Regions from separate parts of the Streptomonospora salina genome, predicted to be linked through region 1. Evidence: riboswitches for the same ligand, from Rfam matches in the RefSeq annotation. Region 1 holds a riboswitch; the other holds the start of a gene.

The links. Region 1 has a riboswitch for glycine ahead of gcvT (glycine cleavage system aminomethyltransferase GcvT). Riboswitches for the same ligand answer to the same signal wherever they lie in the genome.
Region 2: another riboswitch for glycine. It lies ahead of gcvP (aminomethyl-transferring glycine dehydrogenase); the one in region 1 lies ahead of gcvT (glycine cleavage system aminomethyltransferase GcvT).

What each region holds. Positions count from the first base shown of each region.
Region 1 is NZ_JACHLY010000001.1:3,626,190-3,640,683, forward strand. Features, by position in the region: gene HNR25_RS16430 (alpha/beta fold hydrolase) at 1-817, opposite strand, end outside; gene HNR25_RS16435 (class I SAM-dependent methyltransferase) at 994-1,707, shown strand; gene HNR25_RS16440 (bifunctional FO biosynthesis protein CofGH) at 1,956-4,583, shown strand; partial or broken gene HNR25_RS16445 (chitinase) at 5,061-6,043, opposite strand; gene HNR25_RS26865 (DUF397 domain-containing protein) at 6,475-6,747, shown strand; gene HNR25_RS16455 (esterase/lipase family protein) at 6,880-7,545, opposite strand; gene HNR25_RS16460 (DUF1266 domain-containing protein) at 7,667-8,422, opposite strand; gene HNR25_RS16465 (L-serine ammonia-lyase) at 8,556-9,968, opposite strand; gene glyA (serine hydroxymethyltransferase) at 10,073-11,344, opposite strand; gene gcvH (glycine cleavage system protein GcvH) at 11,349-11,729, opposite strand; gene gcvT (glycine cleavage system aminomethyltransferase GcvT) at 11,898-13,019, opposite strand; glycine riboswitch at 13,066-13,164, opposite strand; gene HNR25_RS16485 (3-deoxy-7-phosphoheptulonate synthase) at 13,528-14,494, opposite strand, start outside.
Region 2 is NZ_JACHLY010000001.1:186,902-201,395, forward strand. Features, by position in the region: gene HNR25_RS00830 (RecB family exonuclease) at 1-269, shown strand, start outside; gene HNR25_RS00835 (sensor histidine kinase) at 364-1,683, shown strand; gene HNR25_RS00840 (response regulator) at 1,794-2,477, shown strand; gene HNR25_RS00845 (threonine/serine exporter family protein) at 2,668-4,092, shown strand; gene HNR25_RS26995 (RloB family protein) at 3,989-4,801, opposite strand; gene HNR25_RS00855 (endonuclease V) at 5,277-5,990, shown strand; gene HNR25_RS00860 (DUF5999 family protein) at 6,258-6,455, shown strand; gene HNR25_RS00865 (alpha/beta hydrolase family protein) at 6,508-7,113, opposite strand; gene HNR25_RS00870 (tetratricopeptide repeat protein) at 7,177-8,400, opposite strand; gene gcvP (aminomethyl-transferring glycine dehydrogenase) at 8,722-11,646, opposite strand; glycine riboswitch at 11,760-11,850, opposite strand; gene HNR25_RS00880 (MerR family transcriptional regulator) at 12,126-12,626, opposite strand; gene HNR25_RS00885 (FAD-binding protein) at 13,182-14,456, shown strand; gene ligD (non-homologous end-joining DNA ligase) at 14,492-14,494, opposite strand, start outside.

The DNA of each region.
Region 1 (14,494 bases):
GCGGGGCGGCGAGTTCGCCGGCGGCCCGGGCGGCGAGGACCTCGCGGAGGAGGGCGGGGGCGCCGGGAATCGGCGGGAAGGCTCCGTCGCCGACCACCGCCAGCGTGGGGACCCGCGGGTCGGCGGCCGGCCCGTCGGTTTCACGGGCGTCGAGGTCGGCCGACATCGCCCGTACGGCGCGCGGGCCCGGGCGCAGCGAAACGAGGCGGTCCTCGCGCACCGACGCCCGCAGCGCCGTGGCCTCCGCCACCGCGCCGGGCACTTCCCAGACGCCGGTGCGGTAACCGGCCACCAGCCGGTCGAACACCTCGGCGGGCATCGGCGAGCAGGCGGCGGCCAGCTGGTCCACCAGGAACGCGCGGACCGTCGCCGCGGCGGCTGCGGCCCGCTCGACGGCGATACCGAGGTGCGCGGCGACGACGTCTGCGTCCGGCCGGGCGAAGCCGTCGATGCTCACCGCCGCCGTGAGGTCGGCGCGCCGGGCGGCGAACAGGGCGGTCACCGCGCCGCCGAGGCCGTATCCCGCCACCGCCGGTGCGCGGAGCCCGAACCGCTCGATCACGCGGGCCAGGTCGTCGACACAGCCGTCGACCGTCCAATCGCCGTCGGCTGAGCGTCCGTGGCCGCGCAGATCGTAGGTGTAGACGGGGTGCCGCGGCGCGAGCAGCCCCGCAACCGGATCCCACTCCTCCAGGGTGCCGCCCAGCCCGTGCAGCAGGACCACGGGCGCCCCGGGGCCGTCGCGCCCCCGGACCGCGAGGCTCGGGGAGTGCGGCCCGCCCTCGACGAGGGCCTCCCAGGGCGGCGCCGTCGCCATCGTGCACCACCTCCCGTTTCGCGTCCGCTCCGAGGCGGCCGTCGGACGCAAACGCTAACCGCCGCCGCTGCCGCCGCCCTGACAGATCGCTGATGCGGGGCGTGCAGGTCTTCCGCGTTCCGCGGGAACCTCCCGCGGTGCCGGGGATCCCGTACCGTAGGCTGTGGCGCGTGGGAATGCCTGACGTCGTCGCCTTCGCCGGTAACCAGGTCCATGTCTGCCGCTACCGCGAGGCCACTACACTGTTGCGCTGGTTGGGGCCGGACCTGCGCGGCCAGACCGTGCTGGACGTCGCCGGGGGCGACGGATACTGGGCCGGCCGGGCCCGGCGCCGCGGGGCCGATGCGGTATCCGTGGACCTGGCGCGCGCCAAGATGGAGCGCGGCGCCAAGCTGCGCCATGCGCCGGAGCTCGTGGAGGGCGACGCGCTGCGCATGCCGCTGCGCGACGCGTCGGTGGACAAGGTGCTGTCCATCTGCGCCATCGAGCACTTCGACGACGGCCCGGCGGCGCTGGGCGAAATGGCGCGGGTGCTCAAACCGGGGGGCGAACTGGTGATGTCGGCCGACTGCCTGTCCCGCCGCGAGCGCTGGCCGCACCTGTTCGCCGCGCACAGCACCCGCTACCGCGTCAAGCGGACCTACACCCACGAGTCGCTCGCCGGCCTGCTCGACGAGCAGGGCCTGGAGGTGCTCGACCACAGCTACCAGTTCCGCGGTCCGCTGGCCGAGCGCACCTACCTGTCGGTCTCGGCCAAGGGCGGCCGCGTCGGATTCAACGCCGCCGCCCCGCTGGTGCCCCTGATCGCCCTGGGCGACGCCAGGAGCCCCAACACCCGCGGCAGCATCGTGCTGATCCGCGCGCGGAAGAGGTCAGGCACCCCTGCCTGACCGGTGCCGGATGCCCGGTTCAGCCCCCTTCGTCGCCATGTTCCTTCCGTCGATCTTGTAGCTACGGTGCGTGAAAGCGATTTCCCGTGACGGTAGCTACAAGATCGACGACCACCGGCGGGCGGGGGTCGGCGGGCGTCGGGACGGAACCGGCACCGACCGCCGTCCCCCCGTGCGTTCGCGCACACGTGCCGGCCCCCGGCGGGGCGGGATGGGGAGCGCGCGGGCCCCGCCGTATCGTGCCGACCATGACTCGTGCCGGACATCGGAACAGCGAACCCGACGAATCCGCCCCCGCTCCCTCGTCCATGCGCCGCGCGCTGGCCCGGGCCCGTGACGGAAAGACCCTCGACCCCGCCGAAGCCGAGGTCCTGCTGCACGCGCGCGGCGACGACCTCGACGCACTCCTCGGCCACGCCGGCCGTGTCCGCGACGCCGGGCTGGAAGCCGCGGGCCGCCCCGACACCATCACCTACAGCCGCAAAGTGTTCATCCCGCTCACCCGGCTGTGCCGCGACCGCTGCCACTACTGCACCTTCGCCACCGCCCCCGGCCACCTCGACGCCCCCTTCCTGTCGCCCGACGAGGTGCTGGAGACCGCCCGCCAAGGCGCCGCCATGGGCTGCAAGGAGGCGCTGTTCACCCTCGGCGACCGCCCCGAGGACCGCTGGCGGCAGGCCTCGCAGTGGCTGGACGAACGCGGCTACGAGGACACGCTCTCCTACGTCCGCGCGATGGCGATCATGGTCATGGAGGAGACCGGCCTGCTGCCCCACCTCAACCCCGGGGTGCTGAGCTGGTCGGACTTCCAGCGGCTCAAGCCGGTCGCGCCCTCCATGGGGATGATGCTGGAGACCACCTCCGAGCGGCTGCACACCGAACGCGGGCAGCCGCACTACGGCAGCCCCGACAAGGACCCTGCGGTGCGGCTGCGTGTGCTGGAGGACGCCGGCCGCTGCACCGTCCCCTTCACCACCGGCATGCTCATCGGTATCGGTGAGACCACGGCCGAACGCGCCGACACGATCTTCGCGATGCGCCGGGCGGCCCGCGAGTACGGGGCGGTCCAAGAGGTCATCGTGCAGAACTTCCGGGCCAAGCCCGACACCGCGATGATGCACCGCCCCGACGCCGAACTCGCCGAACTGGCGGCCACCATCGCCGTCACCCGCCTGGTGATGGGCGCCAAAGCGCGTATCCAGGCTCCGCCCAACCTCATCGGCGACGAGTACGCGCTCATGGTGCGCGCGGGCATCGACGACTGGGGCGGCGTCTCGCCGCTCACGCCCGACCACGTGAACCCCGAGCGCCCGTGGCCCCAGATCGAGGAACTGTCCGAGCGCACCGGACAGGCGGGATTCCGGCTGCACGAGCGGCTGACCGTCTACCCCGAGTACGTCCGGCAGGGGGAGCCGTGGCTGGACCCGCGCGTGCTGGGCCACGTCGCCGCACTCGCGGATCCCGAAACCGGTCTGGCCCGCGAGGACGCCGAGGTGGTGGGCCGCCCCTGGCAGGAGCCCGAACCCCAGCACACGTCGAGCGGACGCACCGACCTGCACACCGCGATCGACTCCCAAGGCCGCACCGCCGAGCGCCGCGGCGACTTCGACGCCGTCTACGGCGACTGGGACGAACTGCGCGAGCGCATGCCCCGCCCCGAACCGGGTGCCGGCGCGCCGCGCCGGTTCGACCCCGAGATCCGCGACGCCCTCAAGCACGCCGAACGCGACCCCGCCGGGCTCGACGACGAGGAGTCGCTGGCGCTGCTGCACGCCGACGGACCCGAGTTGGAGGAACTGACCGGCCTGGCCGACCGGGTGCGGCGCGACACGGTCGGCGACGACGTCACCTTCGTCGTCACGCGCAACATCAACTTCACCAACGTCTGCTACACCGGCTGCCGCTTCTGCGCCTTCGCGCAGCGCCGCAACGACGCCGACGCCTTCACCCTTTCGCTGGATGCGGTCGCCGACCGCGCCGCCGAAGCGTGGGAGGCCGGCGCCGGTGAAGTGTGCATGCAGGGCGGCATCCACCCCGACCTTCCGGGAAGCGCCTACTTCGACCTCGCCCGCGCGGTCAAGGAACGCGTGCCCGGCATGCACGTGCACGCGTACAGCCCGATGGAGGTGGTCAACGGCGCCGCCCGCACCGACTCTTCGGTGCGGGCGTGGCTGGAGCGGGCGCGTGAGGCCGGCGTCGACTCGCTGCCCGGCACCGCCGCCGAGATCCTCGACGACGACGTGCGCTGGGTGCTGACCAAGGGCAAACTGCCCGCCTCGGCGTGGATCGACGTCGTCACCACCGCCCACGACCTCGGCATCCCGACCACGTCGACGATGATGTACGGCCACGTGGACTCTCCCGGGCACTGGGTGGCCCACATCAAGCTGCTGCGGTCGCTGCAGCAGCGGTCGCTGGAGCGCAACGGCCGCCCGGGCTTCACCGAGTTCGTTCCGCTGCCGTTCGTGCACACCGGCGCGCCGATCTACCTCGCCGGGCTGGCGCGCACCGGGCCGACCGTGCGGGAGAACCGCGCGGTGCACGCGCTGGCGCGCCTGCTGCTGCACGGCAGTATCGACAACATCCAGTGCTCGTGGGTGAAGATGGCCGAGGACACCTGCCGCGAGCTGCTGGCGGGCGGTGTCAACGACGTTGGCGGCACGCTGATGGAGGAGACCATCAGCCGCATGGCCGGTTCCGACAACGGCTCGTTCAAGACGATCAGCGACATCCGGGCGCTGGTCGGCCCCACCGGCCGCCCGCTGCGCCAGCGCACCACCCTCTACGGGGAGGTTCCTCCCGAGCGCCGCGAGGCCGCCGAGGCCAGCGACGGCGTGGCCGCGAGCATCCGGGGGGTCGGCCTGCCGGTGGTCTGAGGCCGCCGGTCCGATCAGCCGGTACCGCCTCGGGGCGGTCGCCGCCGGCGGTGTGCGGGACAGCCCGGTTCCGCACGCCGCCGGCCCGGCGCCCTCCGGCCTGCCCGACGGTCCGCGGGGGACGCCGCGTCGGAGGGCCGCACCCGGATCGATCTGACCGGCGACGACGACGCGCTCGTCATCGAGGACGTCGTTCCGGCTCAGGGGATGCGGCACCGGCCGACGTTCCTGCCCGTCGGGGGCGAGCCCCCGGCGTGCGACCCGGTCCCCTACGGCGCACACCGCGACGTCGGCGCGTAGCCGCCGGCCGGGGACGCGACCGCCGGGAGCGGCGGCGGTCCGGCCGCGGTGGGGGTCCGGCCGCGGTGGGGGTATGCCGCGGCCGGGCCGCCGCCTGGAGGGACGGTTGCGAACGCTACGCCCGCGCTGTCCGCGGCGGCGCGCGATGCGGCCGGTCGGCTGTGGCCGCTGTGCGGATCAACCGGTCCCCAGCCGGGCGCCGACCGTGTCGGCGAAGGCGTAGCCGTTCGTTGCGTCCCAGTTGATCGACCACGTCATCGCGCCGCCCATCGGCCCGTAGGGCTCGCTGGGGCGAAGGAGCCGCAGTCGCGCCCCTCTTCGAGGCAGTTCAGGGCGCGGACGACGTCGCCGGCCGGCTGGTGGCCGCCGCCCGCGGCGTCGGGGGTGGCGGGCAGCCCCAGTCCCACCTGGTCGGGGCGCAGCCCCAGCTCCACCTGGATGCAGGCCTGGGCGGTCAGGAAGTCGACCGTGCCCTGCGCGTGGACCTGGTCGTCGCAGCCCAGCATGGTCCCGGAGTTGTAGTACTGCATGTTGACGATGGTCAGGATGTCGCCGATGTTCTCTGCGAGTTGGTAATAGGCGAAGCTGGGCGCCTGGAAGTCGATGGTCTGCGGCGCCATCGTGATGATGAGATCGGAGCCGGCGTCGGCCCGCAGCGACCGCAGCGCCTCTTCCATGTAATGGGCGTTCATGCCGTGTTCGAGGTCGATGTCGATGCCGTCGAACCCGTACTCCTGCATCAGTGCGTAGGCGGAGTCGGCGAAGTTGGCGGCTTCGGCGGCGTCGGTGACGTCGACGTGGCCGTTCTGGCCCCCGACGGACAGGACGACCTTCCGGCCCTCGGCCTGGACCGCGGCCACGTCGTCCTTGAACTGCCGGTCGGTGTATCCGTCCAGCTCTCCTTCGGCGACGTCGAAGGTGATGCCGCCGGGGGAGGAGGCGTTGCCCGCGAAGGCCACCGCGATCATGTTGTAGGCGGAGGGGACCTCGCTGATCGGCAGCGTGGTAGAGCCGTTGTCGAAGTTGTGCCAGTACCCGGTGAGCCACTGGCCTTCTGCCGCCGCGGCGGGGGCGGCTGAGGCGGGGGCGGGGCCGTCGAGCAGGGCGGGAGCGGCGGCCGCGGCGACGCCGAGCGTGGCCAGTGCGGCGGCGCCCGCCAGGGTCGCGGAGAGCCGCGGGAAGCGGGCGAAGGGGCCGGCGGGGCGGCCGCTACGGCGGGTGTGCCGGGGAGGTCGGGGAGCGTTCACGAGGGGGGCTCCTTCCAGTGTCCGTGCGTCCGTGAGCGGGGAATGGGCGGGAATCCGGGGGTATTCCGACGGATTCGCCCTGAGTGATCGGATCCGCACGTGAAGTGTCAAGAAACCTAAGAGTTCTCGTGCTGCCCCGTCAACAGATCAGGAAGGATTATTTCCAAAAACATCGGGTGTCCGGTGGCGGCGCCGTCCGTGGGCGCACCCTTCGGGCAGGGCGAGCGGCGAGCGGGCCGCCGGCGGGATGTAGGCAACCTTCGGGGGAGGCGGGGCCGGGGAAGACTTCCTTTTACCTGCGGGTAACTGGTTCCCGGCGCCGCATCGGCGGGAACGCCGATGCTATGGACCTCCCCACCCAAGCCCGGGCGCACCGCTTAGCCGCAAGCGGCCGCGGCCCCGCCGGCGACGAACGTGCGCACGCCGGCCTCACCCCTTCCACAGCCCGGTTCCGGAAGTCGAGCTACTCCTTCCGGGAGAACTGCGTCGAAGTCGCGAACGATCCCCGAACCGGCGTCGCCGTCCGCGACTCCGCGCACGCCGCCGCCGCGCACCTGACGTTCGCCCGGCCCGCATGGACCGCGCTGCTGGGGCTGGTGAAGGCGGGGCGGCTCTAGGCGGCGCGGTGGCCCGGTCCGCAGGCCGGCGGCCGGGCCGCCTGCTCAGCGTTGTGTCCTGCCCCGGGCATTCCCGGAGGCAGGACCGCTGCCGGATGCGCAGATCCGTTGAGTCCGAGCAGGCTCGGCGCCTCAGCTCAGGACCGCGCGGACCTCGTCGGACACGTCGTCGTCGGTCACGAATGAGGTATGGCCCACGCAACCGGCGTAGCGGTTGTCGGCGCCCGTGATGGTGACGTTGTAGGAGGGGCGGACGATGAGGTCGCACAGGGAGCGGAACGTGGTGTAAGAGACGTCACCGGGGGTGGGGTCGCCGGAGTTGAGCTGCGTCAGGAAGGACGATCCTTCGACCACTTCCTGGCACGACGGCTCGGTCTGCACGCACGGCAGTTCCACCGAGGAGCCCTCGTTGGGCCCGGCCAGTGAGACCCAGTCGCCGACGTGTGCGTCGCCGCCGAGGAACTTCAGGTACCAGCGGGAGGACAGCGACCCCATGGAATGGGCGACGATGTCCACTTCGGAGGCTCCCGACTCGGCGCGGAGGGCGTCCGCCTCGTCGGCGATGAGCTGGGCGGTCTCGACGTTGGAGGCGTTGTAGTCGTAGCTGATCGGATGCAGGTCCGCGGCCGGCCAGCCGTCGGCGACGAAGTCGGCGACCATCGAGTCCCAGTTGCCGGCGTCGCCGCCGTAGCCGTGGACGAACAGCACGGGAGTGCGCTCCTGGGCGTGGGCCGAAGCCGGCGCCAGGACGAGGGCGGCCAGCACCAGCCCGGACAGCACGGGGGTCAAAAGACGCATCGGGGGCTCCTTTCGCTAGGGCCCCGAGCTTCCACCACGTACGTCACGCGGCGCATCCGTCGAATCACGGGTCGTCGCACCCGGCTGGGCGACCGGTTCCGCGGCGTCCGGCGGGCCCGGGTCAGCCGCGGAAAGGAACGTGCAGCCACGGGCTCTGCGGGTGCGACATCATCAGGTGGTGCACGTCGAGCGGCGTCGTGTACCAGTGGCCGAACTCGCCGTTGTCGAAGTGCAGGCACCGGCCCAGGATGTAGCTCGCGGAGAACTCCGCCCATGTGGCGTAGTGCCGGCGGGCCTGCTCGCTCGCGTGCACCGCATACGTCTGCGACGTGTGCATGTCCGAGTAGCCGCATTGCACGCCCCACCGCGCCATGTTCGCGCCCCGGCCGAAATCCCAGGCCTTGATCGAGGGGACGATCGCGCCGGGCGGCAGCAGGCCGTCGGCCGTGAAGCGCTCCTCGTAGCTCAGGATCAGCCGGGCCAGGTCCACCCACTGCCGGTAGGAGGCTTCGTCGATCCCGTGCTGCCAGCACATGTGGGCGATGCCGTCGCGCCAGACCCCCGGGTCGATCGGTTGTCCGACCGCCTGTGACGACACCCGGCGCAGCTCCAGCAGGACACTCGCGGCGAAGTTGCTGTCCCGGTCGCCGATCAGCGACTCGGTCTGCCGCCGCCAGTCGTCGGGAGAACCGATTCCCCAGTCCTCGTACAGTCCGGCCCGCTTCTGCTCGGGTCCGCAGCAGGCGCAGCCGACCGGATTGTTCCACTCGCCGCCGCCGGCGACCTGGATGTGCGCGCCGCACGCGTAGGCGTGGGCGAGCGGGCCGTGGAAAGGTCCGTGGGGGTCCGCGTTCAACCCGAGTCCGCCGTGCTGCACCGTGGCACCCTGCCAATCCGCCGCCGCACCCGGCACGCCGGCACGCGTATCGATCGCGGCCCCGGTATACCACGCCGCACGCCGCGGAGCAGCCAGGCCGCCGAGCGTGGCCGGCCGACTCCCCGCTGCGGCCTCAGCACTCGATGACGTTGACCGCCAGGCCGCCCCTGCTGGTCTCCTTGTACTTGTCCATCATGTCGCGGCCGGTGTCGCGCATGGTCTGGATGGCTTTGTCGAGGGAGACGAAGTGGCTGCCGTCGCCGCGGACGGCGATGCGGGCCGCGCTGATCGCCTTGATCGACGCCAGGGCGTTGCGCTCGATGCACGGGACCTGAACGAGCCCGCCGATGGGGTCGCAGGTCAGGCCGAGGTTGTGCTCCATGGCGATTTCGGCGGCGTTCTCGATCTGGGCCGGGGTGGCGCCCCAGGCCTCGGCGAGGCCCGCCGCGGCCATCGACGACGCCGAGCCGACCTCGCCCTGGCAGCCGACCTCGGCGCCGGAGATCGAGGCGTTGTGCTTGTAGAGGATGCCCACCGCCCCCGCCGCGAGCAGGAACCGGACCGCGCCCTCGTCGTCGGCGCCCGGGGTGAAGTGCGCGTAGTAGTGCAGCACCGCCGGGATGATGCCGGCCGCGCCGTTGGTGGGGGCGGTGACCACGCGGCCGCCGGCGGCGTTCTCCTCGTTGACCGCCAGGGCGTAGAGCGTGATCCAGTCGGTGCCGCGCATCGGGTCGCCCGGGTCGCTGTGGTCGGGCCCGGACAGGCCCGCGGCCTCGCAGTGGCCGCCGAGCTGGCGGTACAGGCGCGGCGCCCGCCGGGTGACCTTCAGACCGCCGGGCAGGGTGCCCTCGGTGGTGACGCCCCGGCGCACGCACGCGCGCATGGCGCGCCAGATCTCCAGTAGCCCTTCGCGGATCGCGGCGTCGGAGCGGCCGAACGCCCGCTCGTTGGCGAGCATGACCGCGCTGATGGACATCCCCGTCTCGCGGCAGATCTGCAGCAGCTCGGCGGCGCTGGCGAAGGGGTAGGGCTGGTCGGTGTCGTCGGCCGTGATCCTGTCGGCGCCCACCGCTTCGTCGTCGACGACGAAGCCGCCGCCCACCGAGTAGTAGGTGTGCGCCCGGAACTCGCCGCCGCCGGAGTCCGCGGCGACGAAACGCATCCCGTTGGGATGGCCCGGCAGCGTCTCGGTGCGGCGGAACTCCAGGTCGGTGTCGGGATCGAACACCGCCTCGTGCCGCCCGCCGCCCAGCGCCAGCCGGTGCCGGGAGCGCACGTCCGCCACCAGTGCCGGTGCCGCGTCGATGTCGACGTCCTCGGGCGTCCGGCCGAGCAGGCCGAGGACGACGGCGCGGTCGCTGCCGTGGCCCTTGCCGGTCAGCGCGAGCGAGCCGTAGAGCTCGACGCGCACCGCGGCGGTGTGCTCCACCAGCCCGGACGCGTCCAGCCCGTCGGCGAACCGGCGGGCGGCCCGCATCGGTCCGACGGTGTGCGAACTCGACGGCCCGATACCGATGGTGAACAGGTCGAAAACGCTGATTGCCATGGTCCTGCCCTCCTTGCGGGCGCAGGAACGATAGTGGTGTTCGGCACGGCCGGGACGCAACGCCGACGCGCCCCGGCCGCACCAGGAGGGCAGGCTGCGCCCCCCTACAGCTCCGGGTAGAGCGGGTGCTTGCGCACCAGTGCCTCCACGCGGCTGTGCAGCGCGGCGGCGTCGTACTCGGGCTTGAGCGCCTCGGCGATGACGTCGGAGACCTCGGCGAAGTCCTCGTCGCCGAACCCGCGCGTGGCCAGCGCGGGGGTGCCGACCCGCAGGCCCGAGGTCACCATGGGCGGCCGCGGGTCGTCGGGCACGGCGTTGCGGTTGACGGTGATGCCGATCTCGTGCAGCCGGTCCTCGGCTTCCTTGCCGTTGAGCCGGCAGTTCACCAGGTCGACGAGTACGAGGTGGACGTCGGTTCCGCCGCTGAGCACCCGGACGCCGTTGTCCACCGCGTCCTGGCGCATGAGCCGCTCGGCCAGGATCTTCGCGCCGGAGACGGTGCGGCGCTGCCGGTCGGCGAAGTCGTCGCCGGCGGCCATCTTCAACGCGACGGCCTTGCCCGCGATCACGTGCTCCAGCGGCCCGCCCTGCATACCGGGGAAGACGGCGGAGTTGATCTTCTTGCCGAACTCCTCCTTGCTCAGGATGAGTCCGCCGCGCGGACCGCCGAGGGTCTTGTGCGTGGTGGTGGTCACCACGTCGGCGTGCGGCATCGGGCTGGGGTGCAGCCCGGCGGCCACCAGACCGGCGAAGTGCGCCATGTCCACCATGAACAGCGCGTCGATCTCGTCGGCGATCCGGCGGAAGCGCTCGAAGTCGAGCTCGCGCGGGTAGGCCGACCACCCGGCGACGATCATCTTCGGCCGGTGCTCCTTGGCCAGCGCCTCGACCTCGTCGTAGTCGACGGTGCCGTCCTCGGGGCGGACGTGGTAGGCGACCGCGTTGAGGATCTTGCCGGAGTAGTTCAGCTTCATGCCGTGGGTCAGGTGCCCGCCGTGGGCCAGGTCCAGGCCCAGGATGGTGTCGCCCGGCTTGAGCAGTGAGAAGTACACCGCCGTGTTGGCCTGGGCGCCCGAGTGCGGCTGGACGTTGGCGTGCTCGGCGCCGAACAGTTCCTTGGCCCGGTCGATCGCGAGCTGCTCGATCACGTCGACGTGCTCGCAGCCGCCGTAGTAGCGCTTGCCGGGGTAGCCCTCGGCGTACTTGTTGGTGAGGACCGTGCCCTGGGCCTCCAGCACCGCCTGCGGAGCGAAGTTCTCCGAGGCGATCATCTCCAGGGTGTCGCGCTGCCGGCCGAGCTCGGCGTCGACGGCTGCGGCCACCTCGGGATCGAGCTGGTCGAGGGACTGATCGAGCAGATTCCGCTGAGAGGGCATGTGATCAACCTTCGCCTTCGGTCAACTGCGTGTACTGCTCCGGAGAGAGCAGGTCGGACGGTTCTTCGGCGACCTCCACCTTGAAGAGCCACCCTTGGCCGTAGGGATCGGTCCCGATGACCTCGGGATTGTCCACCGCCGCCTGGTTGACGTCGACGACCTCGCCGTTGACCGGCGCGTACAGGTCGCTGACGGACTTGGTGGACTCCACCTCCCCGCAGGTCTCGCCGGGGGCGACGGTGGCGCCCGTCTCCGGCGGCTCGACGTAGACGATGTCGCCGAGCGCTTCGGCGGCGAAGGCGGTGATGCCGATCGTGGCGACACCGTCGTTGATCGCCACCCACTCGTGCTCGCTCGTGTAGTTCAGCTCTGCGGGAACGCTCAATTCAACTCTCCAGGAGGTCGTCGTTGTCCGGGTATGGCGCGGCGCCGTGCGCGCAGGGCCGTCCGGCCCGGTCGGCGCGTGGACCGCCGGCGGTCGGGCTTTCGCCGAATTCTGCCGCCTCGGCCTGCGGCCCCGCACGCGGTGTGCGCGGTTTCGGCCCGCTGAAGCTCAGCGGTCCCGCTGGTAGAAGGGCAGGTCGACGACGTCGACGGCCTCGGCGCGGCCGCGCACGTCCACCGTGGTCTCGCCGGCGGACGGGTCGGCCCCGCTGTCGATGTAGGCCATGGCGACGGGCGTGCCCAGGGTGGGCGAGGGAGCCCCGCTGGTGACCGTGCCCACGGGTTCGCCGTCGAGCAGGACGGGGTTGTCCTTGCGCAGCGGACGGCGGCCGCGGGCCACCAGGCCGACCAGGCGGCGCCGCGGGCCGGAGTCCGCGACACGCTGCAGCGCGTCCCGGCCCACGAAATCACCCGGCTTGTCCAGTTTGACGACGCGGCCCAGATTGGCGTCGAAGGGGGTGGTCCCCGTGCCGAGTTCGTTGCCGTAGAGGGGCATACCGGCTTCCAGCCGCAGCGTGTCGCGTGCCGACAGCCCGGCGGGGACGAGGCCGTGCGGCTCGCCGGACTCCAGCAGGGCCGCCCACACGTCGGGCGCGGCGTCACCGGGCGTGAGGAAGATCTCGAAGCCGTCCTCGCCGGTGTAGCCGGTGCGGGCCAGCAGCGCCGGGTGCCCGGCGACGTCGTAGGAGTAGCCCGCGAAGTACCTGATGGTGCTCAGGTCGGCGTCGGTGAGGGGGGCGAGGATGTCGGCGGCGGCCGGCCCCTGCACGGCGACCAGGGCGTAGTCCGGGGAGCGGTCCTCGACCAGGCAGGCGAAGCCCGCCGCGCGCTCGCTGAGCGCGGTCACGACGGTCTCGGCGTTGGCGGCGTTGGCCACCACCATGTACTCGTCCTCGGCCAACCGGTAGACGATCAGGTCGTCGAGGACGCCGCCGTCGGCGTCGGTGATCATGGTGTAGCGGGCGCGGCCCGGCGTGACCTTGGACAGGTGCCCCGCCAAGGAGTAGTCCAGCATGTCGGCGGCCTGCGGCCCGCTGACGGTGATCTCCCCCATGTGGGACAGGTCGAAGAGTCCCGCGGTCTCGCGCACCGCCGCGTGCTCGGCGCGCTCGCCGCTGTAGCGCAGCGGCATCTCCCACCCGGCGAAATCGACCAGGGTGGCCCCGGCCTGTTCGTGGACGGCGTGCAGCGGTGTCGTTCGCAGTGCCGATCCCTGGTCCGGCGCAGTCATTCTCACTCCCGAGAGGATGGACGTCGTTTCGTCACAGGCGTTGCCATCCTCCCCCTCTGTCATGATGCCTGAGAGCTTCGCCGCGCGGACGCGGCTTGCACCTTCGGCGAGGGACCGAACGCCCCTGCTTTCCAGAGTGGTCTCGACCGTACGGTCCGTCGCGCCTGAGAGGTTCACTGGGGAGGAATTGCTCCTTCGGCGGCCCGTGCCGGCTGCACGGACTCTCTCCCGTACGGATTCAACGACCGGTTCCAGGCTAACAGCGCCCCTTTCGGACGAACAGTTAAGGGCACGCGAAGCGCCCCGGTCAGCGTGCCGACCAGCGCGAACGCGGGACGGAGTCGACGCGGGGCGCAACAGCGGAACCGGGGACGGCCCGACCGGTGGCGGGGCGCCGGCCGGAGCCCCGCTGACCGGTCCGGCCGGTGCTGCGGGAGGCCGCGGCAGGGCCCGGCGGATCCCGGGACAGGCGGCGCCGCCCGGACGCGGCGGTCCTGCGGAGCGGGGCTCAGGCCGAGCGGCGCTTGCGCACCGCCTCGGCCAGCCCGCCCAGCACGTCCGCGGTGGTGGCCCAGTCCATGCACGAGTCGGTGATGGAGCGTCCGTAGGTCAGGTCGGCGGGGTCGCCCAGCTTCTGGGCGCCGTCCTCGATGAAGCTCTCCAGCATCACGCCGACGATGCCGCGCTGGCCCTCGGCCACCTGGGCGGCGATCGCTTCGGCGACCCCGGGCTGGCGGGTGTGGTCTTTGCCGCTGTTGGCGTGGCTGGCGTCGATCATCAGCCGCCGCGGGAGCCCGGACGCCTCGACCGTGTCCAGCGCCGAAGACACACTCGCGGCGTCGTAGTTCGGGCCGGGCCGGCCCCCGCGCAGGATGACGTGGCAGTCGGGGTTGCCCTCGGTGACGACGACCGACCCCGCGCCGGCGGGGTCGACGCCGAAGAACGTGTGCGAAGCCGCCGAGGCGCCGCAGGCGTCCACGGCCGCCTGGACGTCGCCGTCGGTGCTGTTCTTGAAGCCCACCGGCATGCTCAGGCCGCTGCCGAGCTGGCGGTGCACCTGGCTCTCGGTGGTACGGGCGCCGATGGCGCCCCAGGCGACCGCGTCGGCGATGTACTGCGGTGTGATGGGGTCGAGGAATTCGGTACCGGCCGCGACGCCGATGGAGCCGATGTCCAGCAGCAGCTTGCGGGCGGTGCGCAGGCCGCGGTGCACGTCGTAGCTCTCGTCCAGGCCCGGGTCGTTGATCAGGCCTTTCCAGCCCAGCGTCGTACGCGGCTTCTCGAAGTAGACGCGCATCACCACGCACAGGTCGTCGCCGACCGAGGGGATCAGTTCCTTCAGCCGCTGGGCGTAGTCCAGCGCGGCCTCGGGGTCGTGCACCGAGCAGGGCCCCGCGATGACCAGCAGGCGGTCGTCGGTTCCGTCGAGCACCCGCGTGACCTCGGAGCGGGCGTCCTCGACCAGGGCCGCGCGC
Region 2 (14,494 bases), 3.4 Mb from region 1:
TCTGGCGCGAACTCGGCGAGGTCCCGGCCCGGCTGCAGCTGATGTATCTGGGCGACGGCGGAGTGCGCTGGTACGACCCCACCGAGCAGGAGCTGCGGGCGGCCGAGTCGGAGATCCTGGGCATCTGGCGCGACATCGAGGACACCGCCCGGTCGGGCACCTGGCACCCGCGCCCCAGCAAGCTGTGCGGCTGGTGCGACCACCAGGCGCTGTGCCCGGAGTTCGGCGGCACCCCTCCCCCGCTGCCCGATCCCGCACCGGCACGGTGACCGGCGCCGCCCCGGACGCGTCCTACCGGCGGAGGAGACGGGATCGGCCGGGCGAAGGGCGGCGTGTGCGGCACGCGCCCCTAGCGTGGAGCAGGTGACCGCCGCACCAGCCCCACCCGAAGCCGACACCGCCGCCGCGCCCCGAGACGCCGGGTCCTCCCCGCTGCGCGGGGGCCGGTGGCCGTGGACGGGCGACGCGGCCGTCGTGGCCGCGCTGGCGGCGGCCAACTCCGCGCTGGTCACGCTCAGCCGCGAAACCCCCGCCATGGCAGCCGTGTGGCATGACCACACGGCCGGCTACATCGCCGGGATCCTGCTGTCGCTGGTGCTGTTCGCGCGGCGCTACCTTCCGTTCACCGTGCTCATGCTGGTCACACTCGGCGGGCTCGCCGGCGACTTCGCCGGAATCCTGGTGTGGGGCGCCGCGAGTCTGGGTATCGCGGCGGCGGCCTATTCGGTCGGCCGGTACCTGCCGCTGGTGCGTTCGCTGGCCGGGCTGGCCGCCGCGATGGCGGTCAACGTCGCCTCGACCGCGCTGAGCCCGGCCACGACCGCGCCCGGCGGCGGCGAAACCGACGGCGCACCGTGGTGGATCAACCAGGCCTTCTATCTCGGCTGGATCGCGGGGTCCTGGTGGGTGGGGCGGCTGGTGCGCATGCGCTCCTTCCACATGATGGAACTGGCCGCCCGCGCCGAGCGCCTGGAGCGCGCCCGCGACGCCCACACCCGCGCGGTTCTGGCCGAGGAGCGCACGCGCATCGCCCGCGAGCTGCACGACGTCGTGGCCCACCACGTCAGCGTGATGACGGTGCAGGCCACCGCCGGGCGCCGGGTGATCGAGCGCTCCCCCGACCGGGCCCGCCAGACCCTCGTCGAGATCGAGGAGACCGGGCGCCAGGCGATGTCGGAAATGCGGCGGCTCGTGGACGTCCTGCGCGAAGCCGAAGCCGAAGGCGGGGGCGCCGACGGCGGCGACGCCGCCGAACGCGATCCGCAGCCGGGCCTGTCCGGACTGGGCGAACTGGTCCGCCAGATCCGCGAGACCGGGACGCCGGTGGAGCTGGTCGCCGAGGGCGTACCGGTGCGGCTTCCGCCGGGCCTGGAGCTGACCCTGTACCGGGTGGTGCAGGAGTCGCTGACCAACGTCCTCAAGCACGCCGGCCGCGACGCCCCCACCACCGTGTCGGTGCGCTACGGCCCGCGGGCGGTGGACGTGGCCGTCGTCGACGAGGGCGGCGCCGGAGGGCGCGGCGGCGGCACGGAGGGCGCACCGCCCTCCTCCGACGAGCCCGGGCACGGCCTGGTGGGCATGCGGGAACGCGTGTCCCTCTACGGCGGCGAATTCGACGCGGGGCCGCGCAGCGGCGGCGGGTTCGAGGTCCGTACCCGGATCCCGCTCCCGCACCGCGAATGACCCCGAGCCGACGCGGGCCTGCGGCCGAGCCGACGCGGGCCCGGCCGCCGAACCGGCCGCTTCCGGCCGCGGTGGACGCGGCGGCGCCGCCGATCCCCGAGAATCGGCACATGACCATCCGCGTCCTGCTCGTCGACGACCAGCCCCTGTTGCGTACCGGCTTCCGCCTGATCCTCGAGTCGGAACCGGAGTTCGCGGTCGTAGGCGAGGCCGCCGACGGCCACGCCGCGCTCGCCGACACCCGCCGGCTGCTGCCCGACGTGGTGCTGATGGACATCCGCATGCCCGGTAAGGACGGTATCGACGCCACCCGCGAGATCCTGGACTGGTCCCGGACCAGCGGCCGGCACGTGCAGGTGCTGGTACTGACGACCTTCGACCTGGACGAGTACGTCGTCGAGGCGCTGCGGGCCGGGGCAAGCGGATTCCTGCTCAAGGACGTGCCCCCGGACGAGCTGGCGGGGGCGATCCGCGTGGTGGCCGACGGGGCGGCGATCGTGGCACCCACGGTCACGCGCCGGCTCCTGGACCGCTTCGCCGACAAGCTGCCCGCCACCCGGGAGCGGCCTGCGCACCAGCCGGACCACCTCACCGAGCGCGAGCGCGAGGTGCTGCGGCTGCTGGCGCGCGGGCTGTCCAACGCCGAGATCGCGCGCCGCCTGGTGGTCAGCGAGACCACGGTCAAGACCCACGTGGGAAACGTCCTGACCAAACTGGGGCTGCGCGACCGGGTGCAGGCGGTCGTGCACGCCTACGAGACCGGCGTCGTCCGCCCGGGCGAGGACGAGGAGTAGACCGGCGCCACACACGGCGGCCGCACTCGGCGATCGCGCACGCGACCTGCGACCATGGCCCGTGATCGACCTCACTGCCGCACCGGGGCGGGCACCGCCAACCGGCGCTGGGGACCGGGCGTCTCATCCCGTGGCCGCCAGTGCGGGCGGCAGTCGTTTCCGCACGTCGAGGAGGTATCGAGAACCGCTCATGGCCGATGACCCCCAGCTTCCCGCATCGTCGGACGACGATTTCCTGCTGAGCCGGCTGCGGGATTGGCGTGCGTCCCGCGAGGCGGAGATGCACTCCGACCTCTTCGACGAAGCCGTGGAGATGCCCGATCCGCGGGCGCTGGACCTCGTACTGCGCGTGGGCGAGCTGCTGCTGGCCAGCGGCGAGAGCACCGAGGTGGTCAGCGAGTCGATGCTGAGCCTGTCGGTGGCCTTCGAGCTGCCGCGTTCGGAGGCCTCGGTCACCTTCACCGCGATCACGCTGTCGACCCACCCCGGGGGCGACCACCCGCCGGTCACCGGTGAGCGCGTGGTGCGCCGCCGCACCCTGGACTACTTTCGCGTCAACGAACTGCACGCCCTGGTGCAGGACGCGGCGCTGGGGGCGGTGGAGCTGGAAGGCGCCATCGCGCGGCTGCGGGCGATCAAGCGTGCGCATCCGCCCTACCCCAGTTGGCTGATCGTGACGGGGTTCGGGCTGATCGCCTCCAGCGCCAGTCTCATGGTCGGCGGCCAGTGGCTCGTCGCCGCATTCGCTTTCGTGGCGACGGTGCTGGGCGACCGCACCTCGGCGTTCCTCGCGCGGCGCGGCGTGGCGGAGTTCTACCAGATGGCCGCGGCGACGATGGTGGCCTCCTCCATCGGCGTGGCGCTGCTGTGGGGCAGCGACCAGCTGGACCTGGGGTTGCAGGCGGGCGCGATCATCACCGGCAACATCATGGCGCTGCTTCCGGGGCGTCCGCTGGTGGCCAGCCTGCAAGAGGGAATCAGCGGCAGCTACGTCTCGGGGATGGCGCGGCTGCTGGAGGTCTTCTTGACCCTGGGCGCGATCATCTCGGGGGTGGGCGCCGTCGCCTACACCGCGGTGCGCCTGGGCGTGGACGTCACGCTCGACAATCTGCCCACCGTCGGTACCGGCGTGGAGTTCCCGGTGCTGCTCGGCGCTGCCGGCATCGCCATGACCTTCGCGGTGTCGCTGACGGTTCCGCCGCGCATGCTGCCCTGGATCGGCACGATGGGCGTGGTGATCTGGCTGATCTACGCGACCGTGCGCAGCCTGCTGGACGCGCCCCCGATCCTGGGTACCGCGGCCGGCGCCGTGGTCATCGGCGTGATGGGCCACGCGCTGGCGCGGCGCACCCGGCGGCCCGTGCTGCCCTATGTGATTCCGGCGATCGCGCCCCTGCTGCCCGGCAGCATCCTGTACCGCGGCCTGTTGGAGATCACCCTGAACCAGCCGGTGCAGGGGCTGCTGAGCCTGTCGGAGGCGGTGGCGATCGGCCTGGGCCTGGGTGCGGGGGTCAGCTTCGGCGGCGAACTGGTGCGCGCGTTCCAACGCGGGGGCCTGGCCGGAGCCGGCCGCCGCAGCCGCCCCGCGGCCCGCCGCAGCCGCGGCGCGGCCTGAGGCCGCCGTGCGGGCCGAGCCGCGGCGGGCGGGGCGGCGCCGGCCAGGCTCTTCGCCATGCGATCGGCCCGCCTCCACGACCGATGCGCCGGCAGGCGCGCCCGCACGTCACCCGCGCGTGCGGAAACCGCCCCTCCTCGGCCCGGATCACGGCGCCGACGCCGGTGGCGGGAAGGGCGCCCCTGGACACCTCCCCGAGTTCGTCAGCACGCCGGCAGGCGTCCTGCACGTTCGCGGCGAAGTCCTCGTAGCGGGTGCCGCGACGGCGTTGTGCGTTCCACCCGCCCTTCTGCCAGTGCGCAAGGGCCTTTTCGAGCGTCTTCGCCGCGTCTCCCGTGGTGCAGCATTCTCTGACCTCAGCGGCCGTTCGATAGTGCAGCAGGAGCCACACTTCGAAGTCGGGATGGGACACAGCGGTGTCCACGGACACGTCCCGGGCCGTGCCGTTGAACTCTCGGACGCGCTCCTCGGCGCGGGCGGTGTCCTCCCCCTCGGTGTCGAAGACGGCCCACACCCGGTGGTGGCCATCGCCCGCGCGGGCGATCGCCTCGTCGACGATGCTCAGGGCGTCCGTGGTCTTCGCTGTCCGCACATCGACATGAACCCCGGAGAAACGCACCCGCAATCCCTTGAGGCAGGCCACCTCTGTTGCGCCCTCGCAGAGGACGAGAACGGTCTTACGTTCGCTCCGTAGCGGCCGGCCGGACACTTCCGGGCACGGGTTCCCTCGTCGGCGGCCTCGAAGCCGGACAGGGGGTAGATCTCGGTCGCGCCGGAGACGACCTTCTCGCAGAACCAGATCTGATCCCGCCCAAGCACCTCTGCACCCCGGATCCGCGGCCAAGAAGCGCAGCGTCGTGACTGGTGAAGATCAGTTGAGCGCCGTGGGGGCCTGCGCCGCGGTGCCGAAACACCCATCTGCAGGAGTCCCGCACTCCCCCGTCCTTCGTCTCCCGGGAGACGGCCTCGGTGGCGACCTCCCCGATCCCGGTATCCGCCGCGACGAGGAGTTCCCCGAGGCGCCGCTCGGCCTCTTCGCCGGGCGGCGCCATCGAGGTGAACCGCACTCGCGGTATTCCGGAAGGACGCGACCGGATCAGCAGCCCGTTGGCGAACCAGCGCAGCGCCGAGGGCGCCCCGGGGACGCCCTCGGCGTCCTACCCCGCCCGGCTAGGGTTTGCGGTATGGACGGGATCGACAGCGCCCGGGGGCGCACGGCTGCAGGGGGCATCGCCCAGCAGGAGCGGCCGACCGACGCCGCACAGGCACGGGCGGTGCAGGAGCGGTCGGCCCCGCTGGTGCGCCACGAGGCCGTCGACGCCGGCGCCGTCTCCCTGGTCGCCGGCCTGGACGTGGCCTACTCGGCCGACGACGACCGGCTCGCGGCCGCGGCGGTCGTGCTCGCCGCGCCGGAGTGGCGACCGGTCGACTCCGCCACCGTCGTGTCGTGTCCGCGGTTTCCCTATGTGCCCGGGCTGTTCGCTTTCCGGGAGGCGCCGGCGCTGCTGGACGCCGTCGCGCAGTTGCGGACGGCGCCCGACGTGCTCGTCTGCGACGGTTTCGGCCTGGCCCATCCGCGCCGTTTCGGCCTGGCCTGCCACGTCGGGCTCGCACTGGAGGCGCCCGTGCTGGGCGTGGGCAAGACCCCGTTCGTCGGCCGCGCCGCCGAGCCCGCGTCCGAGCGGGGCTCCTGGACTCCGCTGGTGGACGGCGGCGAGCCGGTCGGCCGGTGCCTGCGCACCCGCGCCGGGATCAAACCGGTCTACGTTTCGGTGGGCCACCGCATCGACCTGGATTCGGCCACCGAACTGACACTGCGCGCGGCACCGCACTACCGGGTGCCCGAACCCGTCCGGCGCGCGGACCGGTTGTGCCGGGAGCGCCTGGCCGCCTGCTGATCCGGCGCCGCCGCGAGTCCGCCCCGCGGCCGCAGCGCGACACGCCGAGGCTGCATGCGGTCTCGGCGCACAGGCGGAACCTGTTGCCCCGTTCGTCCGCGCTTTTCGGGATATTCCGAGCACGTCGCCTGACCGCATCCGGCCGATTCGCCGTGTCGCCGGACCGCCCCGGCGGCCTTCGGCGTCGAATCCCCGCAAAACCAGGTGCACTGTGACTCGCGCCACTAAGCTCGGGGGAGCAGTGATCGAAACGACCGGAGGCGCAAGATGTGCCCGCACCGACCCCAGTGCCCGTCCTGCGACGACGTCGACCGCGAAGCGGCCCGCGTCGTGGCCAGCCATCCCGAGCAGGGCTGGAGCCTGCTCTGCAACGGCGTCGTGAACTTCGAGGACACCGGCGAGCTACTGCCCGACGGCGACGTCGTCGCCCCGCACCGCCCGACCGATATCAGCGCCGTCGCCTGATCCCGCCCCGGCGGTTTCGATCCGGGCACGCCCGGCGCCGCCGGCGCTCGACTCAGCCCAGCCGCTCGGTGAGCCATTCGGTGACCGCACCGGCCACGGCGCCGACGTCTCCGGCAAGGTCGTGCCGCTCTCCCGGACGCACCACGAGCGACGCGGCGTCGGCCGCGTCGGGGACGCCGAAGGGGTCGCGGTCCCCGTTGACCACCAGAGTGGGCACCCCGGCGCCGCGCAGTTCCGGAGCCCGCGAGCGTTCCGGTTTGCCCGGCGGGTGCAGCGGGAACGCCAGCGCGACCACCGCCGCCGCGCCCAGTTCCGCAGCGGTGCGGCAGGCGACGCGGGCTCCGTTGCTGCGCCCGGCGAGCACGAGCGGTATCCCGTGCACGCGCGGGTCCGCGCACACGCCCCGCACTGCAGACGTCCACGCCTCGTCCTGGGGACGGGTCGCCGAACCCGGCATCTTCCGGCCGGCCACCCGGTAGGTCTGGGTGATGCGGGCGACGGCGCCGCCCGACGCCAGCACCGCCTCGCACACCGCGGTGATGTCGGGCGCGTCGACGCCGCCGCCGGCTCCGTGGGTGATGGCCAGCAGGTAGCGCGGTTCGCCGGACGGCAGGCCGAGATCGGCCAGCGCCGGGCCGCGGGGCGTATCGAGCTCCATGCCACCAATCTAGGACCGCCGGGCGGGCGGCGCGCCGCCCGCAGGGCTCCCGCCGCACCGGCGTCAGTCGGCGGTTCCGGGCCACCCTTCGGGAAGGACCGGGGCCCGGGATCCCGCTGCCACGCGGAGCCGTTCGCGGAAGTCGTCGTCGAGTGCCGGCCCCCACACGTACTGTCCGGGGGTGCGAACCGCCTCCTGCACTGCGCGGCGCAGGGCCTCCGGGTCGCCTTCGCCCTGGGCCAGGGGCAGCGCGAGGCGGGTGTACATCCGGTCGAGGGCGACGAACAGCTCTCCGGTGAGCATGGGGGCGCTGTTCTGCGCGGCGGCCGCCTCGACGTAGGGCTCCCACCAGTCGGCGCCCTCGTCCTGCTCCGGGGCCCGGTCGTCGGAGGCCGGTCCGGGTTCGGGCGCCAGGAAACCGCGGCGCAACCGGGCGCGGACCTCGCCGGCGGTGGCGGGGTCGCGGTGGGCCAACCCGTCGGCCCACACCCGCTCGGCGGTCTCGCCGTCGCCGCGCACCGCGAGCAGGCGGGCCAGCAGCTCGACGGCGCCGCCGGCGACCTCGGGCGCCACCGCGGGCCCGGAGACCGCCGTGGCCGCATCGGCCTCCGTGCCGGCTTCGGCCTCCGCCTCGCCGACGACGGCGCCGAACGCGCTGATCGCGTACTCGACGTGCACGGCGCCCAGCAGCAGCCGCAGTCCGGCGTGCTCGCCGGCCTCCAGGCCGCGGTCGACGACATCGGCGGCGGCGTCGGGGCGGCCCTGGGCCAGCAGCCGGGCCGCGTAGTCGTGTGCGGCCTCGGGTGCGACCTCCGCCGAGCCGCTCTGCAGCACCTGCTCCCAGTGCTCTTCGGCGGCCCGGGTGTCGCCGCGCTCTTCGGCCAGGCGCGCCAGCCCGTAGTGGGCGGCCGGCCGGTAGCGGTTGTTGCCCGAGTCCATGACCTCGTTCCAGGCCTCGCGGGCCCGGTCGTCTTCGCCGGCGGATTCCAGGGACAGGGCCAGGTGGTAAGCGGCGCGCGGCGCGAATTCGGGGTGGCCGGTGGCGATCGCGGTGCGCGCGGCCGCGTGCGCCGCCGCGACGTCGCCCATGTCGTGGCGGACGACGGCCAGCCCGAGGGCGGCCCGCGGGAGGTAGCGCGGCGATCCGCCCTCCACCACGCGTTCGTAGACCTGGGCTGCGCGGTCGAGGTGGCCGTTCTCGGCGAGGTCGCGCGCCTGCTCCAGCAGGCTCGCGAGCTCCGGCTCGTCTCCGGAGGCGTGTGCGGAGGATCCGGCGGACGCTGTCATCTCAGGCGTACTTTCCACGCGGGGGGGGCGGGGCGGTGCAGGGCGGCGACCGACCGCCCCGACGTCTCGTTCGGACCCTAGCCCGTCGGCGGGAACCCGGCGGGCAGGCGCGGCCGCATCGGCCGGATCCGGCTGTCGGCGGGCGCCTGTTCCGGGATGCGGGACCCGCCACCACCTCCTTTACGATGTAGATTTCTTGGGGTGTTCGGGCTCCCGGTGCGCACGACAGCGGCCGCCGGCCCGCATCCGCGCTGCGGAACCGGCGGCCGCCCGCCGCGTGTGCGGGGTCCGCGCCGCCCGGGCGGCGCGGACCCGGCGGCCCTAGGCTTCGAACGCCTCCGGCGGCGGGCAGGCGCAGACCAGGTTGCGGTCACCGTAAGCCTGATCGATCCGGCCCACCGGCGACCAGTACTTGTCGTAGCGCAGTTCCGGCACCGGGAACGCGCCTTCGTGGCGGGAGTAGGGGCGCTCCCACTCCTGGACGGTCAGCGCCTCAGCGGTGTGCGGCGCGTTCTTCAGCGGGTTGTCCTCGGGGGGCAGGGATCCGTCGGCGACCCGGTCGATCTCGCCGCGGATGGCGATCATCGCGTCGACGAACCGGTCCAGCTCGGCCAGGTCCTCGCTCTCGGTCGGCTCGACCATCAGCGTCCCGGCGACCGGGAACGACATGGTGGGCGCGTGGAACCCGTAGTCGATCAGCCGCTTGGAGACGTCCTCGTTGCTGATGCCCGTGCTCTTCTGCAGGCCGCGGATGTCGATGATGCACTCGTGGGCCACCAGACCGCCCTGGCCGGTGTAGAGCACCGGGTAGTAGGGCTCCAGCCGCTTGGCGACGTAGTTGGCGGTGAGCACGGCCGACTCGGTGGCCGAGCGCAGCCCGTCCTGGCCCATCATCCGGATGTAGGCCCACGAGATCTGCAGGATCCCGGCGGAGCCGAAAGGCGCCGACGAGACGGGGCCCACGCCGGTGTAGGGGCCGGCCTCGGGCTGGCTGGGGTGGTTGGGCAGGTAGGCGGCCAGGTGGGAGCGCGCCGCTACCGGACCCACACCCGGACCGCCGCCGCCGTGGGGGATGCAGAAGGTCTTGTGCAGGTTGAGGTGGCTGACGTCGGCGCCGAACGCGCCGGGCTTGGCCCACCCCAGCAGCGCGTTCAGGTTTGCGCCGTCGACGTAGACCTGCCCGCCTGCCTCGTGCACCAGGCTGCACACCTGGGTGATGGTGTCCTCGTAGACGCCGTGCGTGGAGGGGTAGGTCACCATGATCGCGGCCAGGTCGCCGGCGTGCCGGGCCGTCTTGTCCCGCAGGTCCGCCATGTCGATGTTTCCGCCGTCGTCGCAGGCCACGACCTTGACACGCATACCGGCCATGATCGCGCTCGCGGCGTTGGTGCCGTGGGCGGAACTGGGGATCAGGCAGACGTCGCGGCCGGTCTCGCCGCGCCCGCGGTGGTAGCCGCGGATCGCCAGCAGCCCGGCCAGCTCGCCCTGGGACCCGGCGTTGGGCTGCAGCGACACCGCGTCGTAGCCGGTGATCTCGGCCAGCCAGCGCTCCAGGTCGCGCACGATGCGCACGCTGCCCGCCGCCTGGTCCAGGGGCGCGAAGGGGTGCAGCGCGGCGAACTCCGGCCAGGTCACCGATTCCATCTCGGCGGTGGCGTTGAGCTTCATCGTGCACGAGCCCAGCGGAATCATGCTGCGGTCCAGCGCCAGGTCCTTGTCGGAGAGCCGGCGCATGTAGCGCAGCAGCGACGTCTCGCTGCGGTGGGAGGAGAAGACGGGGTGGGTCAGGTAGTCCACGCCGCGGCGCAGGTCCTGCGGCAGCGCGGCCGAGTCCCGGCCCCGGTCGCCGGCGTCGGCGGCGCCGTGGGCGCTGCCCGAGGTGGGGGCGCCGGTGCAGGCCGCCACGATCTGCTCCAGGTGGGCGGCGGTGGTGACCTCGTCGCAGCTGATGCCCACGGTGTCGGAGTCGGCAGCGAGCAGGTTGATGCCGCGCTCGGCCGCCGCCCCGACGACCGCGGTCGCGGCGCCGGGCACCCGCACGCGCAGCGTGTCGAAGAACCGGTCGTCGGCGACGCCGAGGCCGGCGTTGCGCAACCGCTCGGCGAGGTCGACGGTGTGCCCGTGCACCCGCTCGGCGATGGCCCGCAGCCCCTGAGGGCCGTGGTAGACGGCGTACATCGATGCCATCACGGCCAGCAGCACCTGGGCGGTGCAGATGTTGCTGGTGGCCTTCTCCCGGCGGATGTGCTGCTCGCGGGTCTGCAGCGCCAGCCGGTAGGCGGGCTTGCCGGCGTTGTCGACCGAGACGCCCACCAGGCGTCCGGGCAACTGGCGCTGGAGTCCTTCGCGCAGCGCCATGTAGCCGGCGTGCGGCCCGCCGAATCCCATGGGCACGCCGAAGCGCTGGGTGGAGCCCACCGCGATGTCGGCACCCATCTCACCGGGGCTGCGCAGCAGGGTCAGCGCGAGGATGTCGGCGGCGACCACCGCCTGCGCACCGCGCTCGTGGGCCTCGGCGATGACGGGGCGCGGATCGCGCACCGCGCCGCTGCCGGCCGGGTACTGGATGAGCACGCCGAAGGCGTCGGCGTCGGGCAGCCCTTGGGAGAGGTCGGCCACCACCACGTCGATGCCCAGCGGCTCGGCCCGGGTGCGCAGCACCGACAGGGTCTGCGGGAACACGTCGGAATCGACGATGAACACGTCGCCCTTGCCGCGCGTGGCGCGGCGCGCCAGCGTCATCGACTCGGCGGCGGCCGTGGCCTCGTCCAGCAGCGAGGCGCCCGTGACGTCCAGTCCCGTCAGATCCGAGACCATCGTCTGGAAGTTCAGCAGGGCTTCCAGGCGCCCCTGGGAGATCTCGGGCTGGTAGGGCGTGTAGGCCGTGTACCAGGCCGGGTTCTCCAGGATGTTGCGCCGGATGACCGGCGGGGTGACGGTGTCGTAGTATCCCTGGCCGATCATCGAGGTCAGTACCCGATTGCGGTCGGCCAGTTCCCGCAGCTCGGCCAGCGCCTCCGTCTCGCCGGCCGCCTCGGGCAGCTCCAACGGGGCCGGCTGTCCGGGGCCGGTGAGGATCGACTCGGGCAAAGCCGCGGTCATCAGATCGGCCGTACTGCCATGGCCCACCGTCTTGAGCATCTGGGTGAGCTGGGCCGGGTCCGGTCCGATGTGGCGATCGGCGAATCCGCGGGCGGCCGCGGCGCCGACGTCCGGCCCTCGTTCACGGATTGGCTGCTCCGTCATGGAGACCTCCTGGTCGCTGTGCCGCTATGCGGCTGCTCCTGTCTGGTCTCCCCCTCTGTCGCTCACGGCCCGTGGGCCGAGGCGGCACGTCTCGCCTACCGCTCCAGAGTGGCCTCCTCCACGCGGTCCTTGGTGCCTGAGAGGTTACTGGGGAGTGTTGCCCCGTCGGCGCCCCGCTGTGGGGGTCTCTCCCGCGTGGTATCGACGGCCGGATGTGGTGTCGACTCCGGTGTTCAGTTGTGGGTGGCCCATTATCTACGGCACTTGCGGACCGTCGGCGGCGGGGGGCACTCCTGCGGGCGCCGCATCGCCTCCCCGCACGTCCCGACGCTACTGGATCGCGGCGCCGACGTGGAGTGGCCGCGACCGGACACGTGTCACACCCCCGGCGCGCGGCGGGGGTCGGCACGCGCGGATGGACGCGTGCCGATCAGGCGGAGGGCGCGTTCGGGGCCGCGGGGCCCGGGCGGGCGGGCGGTTCAGCCGGTCTTGCGTTCGCGGCGGCGCCGCGCCAGCTCGTCGGCGGGCGGGGCCTGCGGGCTCAGCGAGCCTTCCAGGTCCTCGCCGGGCACCTCGCCCAGGGCGCTCTCCAGTTCGCGCCAGACGCGTCCCAGCGCGATACCGAACACCCCCTGACCGCCTTGCATGAGGTCGACCACCTCGTCGGGCGAGGTGCACTCGTAGACACTGACTCCGTCGCTCATCAGGGTGATCTGGGCGAGGTCGGCGGTCCCGCGGTAGCGCAGGTGGTCCACGGCCGGGCGGATCTGCTGCAGGGAGATGCCGGTGTCGAGCAGGCGCTTGACGACCTTGAGGAGCAGGACGTCGCGGGAGTCGTACAGCGCGGGCCGGCCGTCGGCGGACTGCACGCTGGGGTTCACCAGGCCGGTGCGGGCCCAGTAGTCGAGTTGCCGATAGGTGATGTCAGCGGCCGCACACGCCGTGGGACCGCGATAACCGACGTCCATAGGCAGCGCCACCACGTCCTCTTCGCACAGCAGGCCCTGCTCCCCAGCTCGCCGTATCGCTGTATGCCCGAGAGCGGAGGTTTGCTGCTCACCGCTAGTAACCGCCACGCCGAACCTCCGGCTCCTCGGCCCACGGCGGTTTGACAGGGGGCATGAAGGGTGCGCCGCGGGTTCCTTCGACAATGAAGGTAAGCCGGTCGCACGGACAGCGTCAACGACACCCTTCGGCGCGTCGCGGAACCTGTTCCATCGCCGCCGCACCCTCATGCCGTCCATCCGCAAGCATACGCCCCTCCGGGCCCGCGAGCGACTTCCGTGCGACCGTGACCTGCGCCGGAACCGGAACTCCGCCCCCGCGGCGTACTGAACACGCTCCGGGTACGCGGCCGCGGGCGACGCGCGGGACCGACCGACACGCCGGGCCGCCCATCCATCCGGGCCGCGGCCCGAACCCGCCCGCCCGGTCCCGCACGGCGGCGCCGGCGGCCGCGTCTGGTATCTGTGGTGGCTGCCTACCGCGGGCGGCCCCGACCGTCCGATCCATCCACCCCTGGGAAGGGGCCGAAGGTGAACCGGCGCACCACGAACTGGGCGGGCAACATCGGCTTCACCGCCGAACGCCTCCACCACCCCTCCACCGTCGCCGAACTGCAGGCGGTCATCGCCCGCGCCGAGCGGGCGCGCGCCCTCGGCAGCGGGCACTCCTTCAACGCCGTCGCCGACACCCCCGGCGCGCTGGTCTCGCTGGCGCACCTGCCGCGCACCATGGAGCTGGACACCGCCGCCGGAACGGTGCAGGCGGGTGCGGGCGTGCGCTACGCCGAGCTGGCCCAATGGCTCCACGAGCGCGGCCGCTCCCTGCACAATCTGGGATCGCTCCCCCACATCTCGGTGGCGGGCTCGTGCGCCACCGCCACCCACGGCTCCGGCGACGCCAACGGCAGCCTCGCCACCGCCGTGGAAGGGCTGGAGCTGGTCACGGCCGAAGGCGACCTGGTGGCCCTCAGCCGGGCCGAGCACGGCACCGACTTCGACGGCATGGTGGTCGCCCTGGGCGCGCTGGGCGTGGTGACGTCGATGACGCTGCGCACCGCACCCACCTTCGACGTCGCCCAACGGGTCTATGACGACCTGCCGCTGGAGGCGCTGGAGGACGGCTTCGACGCGATCACCGGCGCCGCCTACAGCGTCAGCCTGTTCACCGCCTGGCGCGAACCCGTGATCGACCAGGTGTGGGTCAAGCACCGCGTCGGGGACACGCTCCACGAGGACGCCGCGTCCGGTTTCTTCGGCGCGCGGCCGGCCGACGGGCCGCGCCACCCCGTTCCCGGGATGGCCGCCCAGCACTGCACCGAGCAGCTGGGGGCGGCGGGCCCGTGGTCGGAGCGCCTGCCGCACTTCCGCCCGGGGTCGCCGCCCAGCAGCGCCGGCGCGGAACTGCAGGCGGAGTACCTGCTGCCGCGCCATGCGGCCGTGGCGGCGCTACGGGCGCTGGAACCGCTGCGCGAGCGCATCGCCCGCGTCGTGCAGATCAACGAGATCCGTACCGTCGCCGCCGACGAGCAGTGGCTGAGCCCCAGCTACCGCCAGGACACCGCGGCCTTCCACTTCACCCTGGTTCCCGACACCGCCGCGGTACTTCCGGTGCTGGAGCTCATCGAGGAGCGGCTGGCCCCCTTCGGCGCCGTGCCCCACTGGGGCAAGCTGTTCACCGTCCCGCCCGCGGCGCTGCGCGAGCGCTACAGCCGCCTGCCCGATTTCGCGGCCCTGGCCCGCCGGTTCGACCCCGCCGGCAAGTTCGCCAACGCGTTCCTTCGCGAGCACGTCCTCGGCGACGGGTAAGGGCCGCCCACCGGCGGGCGCTCGCACAGCGCGGCCTA